One region of the Agarivorans sp. 2_MG-2023 genome, then DNA from elsewhere that is predicted to be linked to it. Evidence: predicted binding sites of a transcription regulator. Region 1 holds the regulator's gene; the other holds the start of a gene.
What was found. The regulator ArgR, encoded in region 1, controls arginine synthesis, uptake and breakdown. The targets are predictions, from matches to a motif close to ANTGAATANNTATTCANT.
Positions count from the first base shown of each region.

Region 2: Q4549_RS15210 (aspartate aminotransferase family protein) is a predicted target of ArgR. The motif match lies at 1,493-1,510, and genes of this name have one in related genera.

Region 1 covers NZ_JAUORQ010000011.1:120,764-124,124, forward strand. The annotation lists gene Q4549_RS16625 (ABC transporter ATP-binding protein) at 1-1,021, shown strand, start outside; gene argR (transcriptional regulator ArgR) at 1,046-1,513, opposite strand; gene Q4549_RS16635 (transporter substrate-binding domain-containing protein) at 1,703-2,410, shown strand; gene mdh (malate dehydrogenase) at 2,591-3,361, shown strand, end outside.
Region 2 covers NZ_JAUORQ010000010.1:12,845-16,205, reverse strand. The annotation lists gene Q4549_RS15220 (cation transporter) at 1-766, shown strand, start outside; gene Q4549_RS15215 (aminodeoxychorismate/anthranilate synthase component II) at 855-1,436, shown strand; gene Q4549_RS15210 (aspartate aminotransferase family protein) at 1,731-2,942, shown strand; gene astA (arginine N-succinyltransferase) at 3,057-3,361, shown strand, end outside.

The sequences.
Region 1 (3,361 bases):
CTACGGTGAACAGCAGGCGCTTAAAGATGTCAGTATCGAGGTTGAAGAAAACCAAATTGTAGCGCTGCTGGGCCCATCAGGCTGCGGAAAAACTACTTTATTGCGTTTAATCGCTGGTTTAGAGCGGTTGCAAAGTGGTGAGCTGTACTTGCAAGACAAGTTAGTAGCAGCCCCTGCGCAAGCTATACACTTAGCACCTGAGCAACGCGCCATAGGTATGATGTTTCAAGACTATGCCTTGTTTCCGCATATGAGTGTTAAAACCAATATAGAGTACGGACTACGCAAGCAACAAGATTTACCAAAGCGTCGCCAGTGGATTGAAGAAAGCTTAAACAACATGGGCATGCAAGGTCTGCTAGATCGCTTTCCGCATACCTTGTCGGGTGGCCAGCAGCAGCGTGTCGCCCTATTACGCGCTTTAGCTCCAGAGCCTAACACCATGTTGTTGGACGAACCGTTCTCTGCACTCGATGAGCATTTACGCCAACAAGTACGGGAAGAAACCCTCGACGTATTGAAGAAAACCAAAACCCCCGCAGTGATGGTGACTCACGACCCGCTAGAGGCGATGTTTATCGCGGATCGGATTGTTGTGATGGAGCAGGGCGAAATCGTTCAAAATGCTAGCCCTCAAGAAATCTACAATCAACCAGAAAATGCCTTTGTGGCAGCGTTGTTTGGCCCAAGTAATCGCTTTGTTATACCGGTAGAGCAGGGTGTCGTTAGTACCGCCTTAGGGGCGTTTTCGGCCAATCAAATTAACGATGGCGAACTGGCAGAGGTGATTGTTCGCGCTAAAGATGTGGTGGTGCATCAGCTTGAAAACAGCCAACAAATAGAAGCGAGTATTATCTCGGTGCATTCAATGGGTAATGAAACGCACTTTAGGTTGCAGCTTGCTGAATTACCTGAGCAGGTGATTCATGCGCGAATGCGTGACCATTGGCAAGCAAGCCCGGGCACTAAGGTATGGTTATCGGTTAATGGTGATGCGGCATTTGTCTTCCCCAAAGTGTAGTTTGGGGAAGTGTTATTTGAAGCCTTAGGCGACTTCAAACAGTTCTTTAACCGATTGAAATACATCGGCAATCGCAACTTGGCGGGTAGGGGTAATAAAAATAGTATCATCACCAGCGATGGTGCCAAGAATACCTTCAGCTTTACCTAACGAATCTAGCAAACGGGCAATTAACTGCGCCGCACCAGGGCTCGTATGAATAACGATTAAGGCATCGTTGAAATCCATTTCTAGTACTAAGATTTTTAATTGACTAGAAACAGTAGGAACACCTAACTCTGCAGGTAGGCAGTAAACCATTTCCATTTTTGCGTTGCGAGTACGCACTGCGCCAAACTTGCTTAGCATGCGTGACACTTTCGATTGGTTGATATTTTCGAAACCCTGATCTTGTAGGGCGGTCACTATTTCAGCTTGAGAGCCAAAACGTTCTTCTTTTAACAGTGATTTAAATGCTTTAATTAACTGTTCTTGTTTATCGCTATATTTCATCGGTGATCCGAGCTTGTAAATCCGCGGTTATTGTCGCCAACTTTTATATGTATATCAACTTTATTCTAGTTTTATGCATATAAATGCATAGTGAAACACATAATTGTTGTTCAATTAGCCAACATTTTCTTGTGAGGCTTTGCTAAGCTGAATTATGATAGCAACATCAAACTTGGTGTGTAGTTAACTATGTGGCTAAAATCTCTGTTCTTTCTTCCTTTGCTCGTACTTCAATCAGTACTTGCTGACGATAAACCTCTGCGAGTGGTTACCGAAGCATCTTATCCGCCCTTTGAATCATTTGATGAGCACAAGCAGCTGGTGGGCTTCGATATTGAGTTGGCTAAGGCCATTTGTGAACAAATAAATCGAGAGTGTGAGTTTTACCATCAGCCCTTTGATAGTTTGTTGTCTAGCGTTGCTGCCGACCATTATGATGTGGCGATATCAGCCTTAGATATTACCGATCAACGTAAAACCTTAGTAAGCTTTAGTGATGCTTATTTCGATAATATGGCGGTTTATCTCACGAAGCCTGAGTTAGAAGTCGCAAGCAATTCAGTGGTTGCGGTACAAAGTGGCTCGAGCTTTATGCGCTTCTTACGTGAACAACGGCCTAATATTCTATCGATTGCTTACCCCAGTTATCAACTCGCCTTAGCAGATTTGAATCAAGCTAAAATTGATGCGGTATTTTTAGATTCGGCAGCGGCTCACTATTGGTTGGCAAGCCATCCGGAGTTTGTGACTCAAGTGGATGAAAACTATCCGGCGAGCGGATTAGGTATGGCGGTTTCAAAGCAAAACGAAGACCTGCTGAATCAAATCAACCATGCGCTTAATGTGTTAAAAAATAACGGCAGTTACCGAACAATATACCAGTCCTTCTTTAACTAACAAACACTGTTAGACCAAGGTCTTAAACCCTATAGTTAAAGTGTGATTAAGGCAGCTTTTTACTGTTTTAAAGTTGCTTTAAAAATGTTGCTAAATTGTATTTTAGAGCGGATTCCGTTATCTTGTTTCTGTCTTTATAGACATCCCCTCTACAATTACAAAAAAGCATGGAGAAGTTGGATGAAAGTTGCCGTATTAGGTGCTGCAGGCGGAATTGGCCAAGCCCTTTCATTACTATTAAAAACCCAGTTACCCGCTGGTTCTGAACTTTCGCTTTATGACATCGCCCCAGTAACACCTGGTGTTGCTGTAGATTTGAGCCACATCCCTACACAAGTGGCCATTAAAGGATTCGCAGGCGAAGACCCTAGCCCGGCCCTAGAAGGTGCCGATATTGTTCTAATTTCTGCCGGTGTAGCGCGTAAACCTGGTATGGATCGCTCAGATCTATTTAATATCAACGCGGGCATCGTTAAAAACCTTATCGAGAAAGTTGCCGTTACTTGTCCAAAGGCATGTATTGGTATTATCACTAACCCAGTAAATACCACGGTTCCAATCGCGGCCGAAGTATTAAAAAATGCTGGCGTATATGATCCTGCTAAATTGTTTGGTGTAACCACACTAGACGTGATTCGCTCAGAAACCTTTATCGCTGAAGCGAAAGGCCTAAACCCAGCAGACATTAAACTTAACGTTATTGGTGGCCACAGCGGCGTAACTATTTTGCCATTGCTTTCTCAGTTAGACGGTATTTCGTTTACTGATGAAGAAATTGCAACAATGACTACACGCATCCAAAATGCCGGTACAGAAGTTGTTGAAGCTAAAGCTGGTGGCGGTAGCGCGACACTTTCTATGGGTCAAGCAGCAGCACGTTTCTGTTTGTCTTTAGTTAAAGCAGCGCAAGGCGAAGACGTGATTGAGTGTGCTTACGTAGACGGTGGCAGC
Region 2 (3,361 bases), on a different contig from region 1:
CTTTACTGGGATCCGCATTGCCTACCTCACCAGCCAAAACTACAACGAACGCTTTCCCATGGGCTACTTTGCCTTTGAGCCGCTAATGGTAATGGTGAAAGGGATCTCTATTCTGGTACTAGTTGCGTTTGCCTTGTCGGCAAATTTGCAAACCATGTTAGCTGGTGGTCGCGAGCCGCAAATTGGCATGATGCTGATTTATGTGGTGCCCGCTGTGTCTGGTTGTTTATTGGCTTGGTGGATATGTTTACGCAGTAATAAGTTGCAGGCCTCTAACTTACTGCTGGCTGAGCAGCAAGGCTGGCTAATAAACTCGGTGATCTCTGGTGCCATTGGCATAGCATTAATCGTTGTATTGCTTATTCAAGACAGCAGTGTAGGGTGGATAGCCCGTTATGTAGACCAAATTCTAGTGATTGTATTTTCACTTATCTTCTTAAAAGACCCTTACCTACTGGTTAAAAATGGCTTTAAAGAACTACTACTGAGCGCACCTGAACCCGAACATACCAAACCATTTACTCAAGCCTTAGAGCAGCAAACCATGTTAAATGGTTTTGAGTTAGGAGAGATTGTAGTGATGAAAACCGGTCGTCGCTTTTGGGTCACCATAGAGGTAGTGTGCCGGAATCATCAACTTGCGCTAGACGATATGGTTCAGCAGAGAAAGCAAATTCGTAGTTTGGCTAATCAGTATTACCAGAATAATTATACCGAAATTGTATTTGTTGAACCCTCAGAGCAAGGCGAATTTTCTGCTGGATGAAAATTATTACAGCAGCTCGAAATGTCGCTGCCTGCTAACTAAAAATCAGCTACTATAGCGCTTTTAACCTGCAGGCTATTCTGGTTACATGCTACTGATTATCGACAATTACGATTCATTTACCTACAACCTCTATCAGTACTTTTCGCAGCTGAATGTAGAGGTTGTGGTTCGTCGTAATGATGAGATTAGCATTGAACAAATTAAGCAGCTTGCACCGTCTCATTTGCTTATTTCACCAGGTCCATGTTCACCCAATGAAGCAGGGATTTCTCTCGCGGTTATTGCCGAGTTTGCTAACACGCTGCCCATTCTTGGGGTGTGTTTAGGACATCAGTGTATTGCACAGCACTTTGGCGGCAAGGTAGTGCGTGCGGCTCAAGCCATGCATGGCAAGGTAAGGCCGGTATATCACCAGCAAGATTCGGTATTTAGTGGGCTCGCTAACCCAATGGCTGTTACTCGTTATCACTCCTTGGTGGTTCAGGCAAACAGCTTACCGGAATGTTTAGAGGTGACAGCTTGGAGCCACGATGACAAAGGTGAAAAGCACGAAATTATGGGGCTTAAACATAAGCATTTACCGATACATGCGGTGCAGTTTCACCCTGAAAGCATTCTTACAAAGCAAGGTCTGCAGTTGCTAAGTAACTTTATTGGTTCTAATTAATAGAATGAATGGGCTTTAAAATGATTCAATGCATTGATTATATAGAATGAATAAATAATGCATATTTATGCTTAATGATTTTGATGTGAGGGCATTGCAAGCAATATTCCCTACGCTATTATTAGAACTATGCACTGAATATGCTTAAAAATGACCATATTTTGTATGGCTTAATGGCTGAATACTCAGACATCGCTCTCGATATTTGCCATAATCGCCAAACTCTTTACATACTATTAACCTTTCTGGCCTTTGACATAAAGGGATCGCCAGAAAGCTAAAGGAGAACACTACATGTCACACGCTGTTACTCGCGCGCTATTCGATGAAGTTATGGTTCCTAATTACGCCCCGGCGGCTATTATTCCGGTTAAGGGCGAAGGTTCACGCTTATGGGATCAAGAGGGCCGAGAGTATATCGACTTCGCTGGTGGTATTGCGGTTAGCTGTTTAGGGCATTGTCACCCTGCGTTGGTGAAAAGCTTAACCGAACAAGGTCAAACCTTGTGGCATCTAAGTAATGTATTGACTAACGAACCGGCTCTGCGCTTAGCCAAAAAATTAGTCGACAGTACCTTTTCTGAAAAAGTGTTTTTCTGTAACTCGGGTGCTGAGGCAAACGAAGCCGCGCTTAAATTAGCGCGCCGTTACGCCATCGAGCATGGCTCAAAAGACAAAACCAAAATCATTGCCTTTGAACAAGGCTTCCACGGTCGCACCTTCTTTACCGTTACGGTAGGTGGTCAAGCTACATACTCAGATGGTTTTGGTCCTAAGCCGGGTGATGTAGAGCATATCCCTTACAACGATTTAGCGGCACTTGAAGCGATTATCGACGACCAAACTTGTGCAGTGATGATGGAGCCGCTGCAAGGCGAAGGTGGCATTATCAGCCCAGATTTAGCCTTTGCAAAAAAAGTGCGTGAGCTATGTGATAAACACAATGCGCTACTTATCTTTGATGAAGTACAAACAGGTGTGGGTCGTACTGGCGAGTTGTATGCTTACATGGGCCTAGATGTGACGCCGGATATCCTTACCTCAGCCAAAGCCCTAGGCGGCGGTTTTCCAATCGGTGCGATGTTAACCACTACTGAGATTGCGGCTTCTATGAAAGTAGGAACCCACGGCAGTACTTACGGCGGTAACCCATTAGCTTGTGCCGTTGCAGAAACCGCTTACGACATTGTTAATAGCGAAGAAGTGCTAAACGGTGTTAAGCAGCGCGAGCAATGGTTTAGAGAAGCCTTGAATGCCATTAACGAGAAGTACCAAGTATTTTCAGAAATACGGGGTAAAGGTTTGTTACTGGGAGCTGTGCTAAACGAGCAATACCAAGGCCGAGCGCGTGACTTTTTAGTGGCAGCGGCCGATCAAGGCTTAATGGTATTAGTCGCTGGCGCTAACGTAGTGCGCTTCACGCCTTCTTTAATTGTCCCTCAAGCTGATGTTGAACAAGGCATGCAGCGTTTCGAGCAAGCTGTTGCCAAAGTGGTAAACGCTTAGCGTTTTTGGGCTGGCCTTAGCAATAAGGCCTGCCAAGTTATACTTTTTAACTATCAAGAGTAGTGGCTAATATTAGCTACGGTTCTGTGCTATTCAAAAAAGGGAGATGTAGCCATGTTAGTTATCCGTCCTATTAAGGAAACGGACTATCCTGCCTTGTTACAAATGGCGGTTGGGTCTGGGATAGGCTTTACTTCTTTACCGGTTGACGAGCCTTTGTTGCGTGAAAAATTAGCGCATTCTATTCGTTCGTTTGCAACCGATACCGATAAACCTGGCGACCAACACTATTTAATGGTGGCGGAAGATACCGTAACCGGTGAAGTGGTTGGCACCAGCGCCATTGATGCCGCTGTAGGCATGAGCAGTCCATTTTACACTTATCACCTAGGTAAGGTGGTTCATGCTTCACGTAGTTT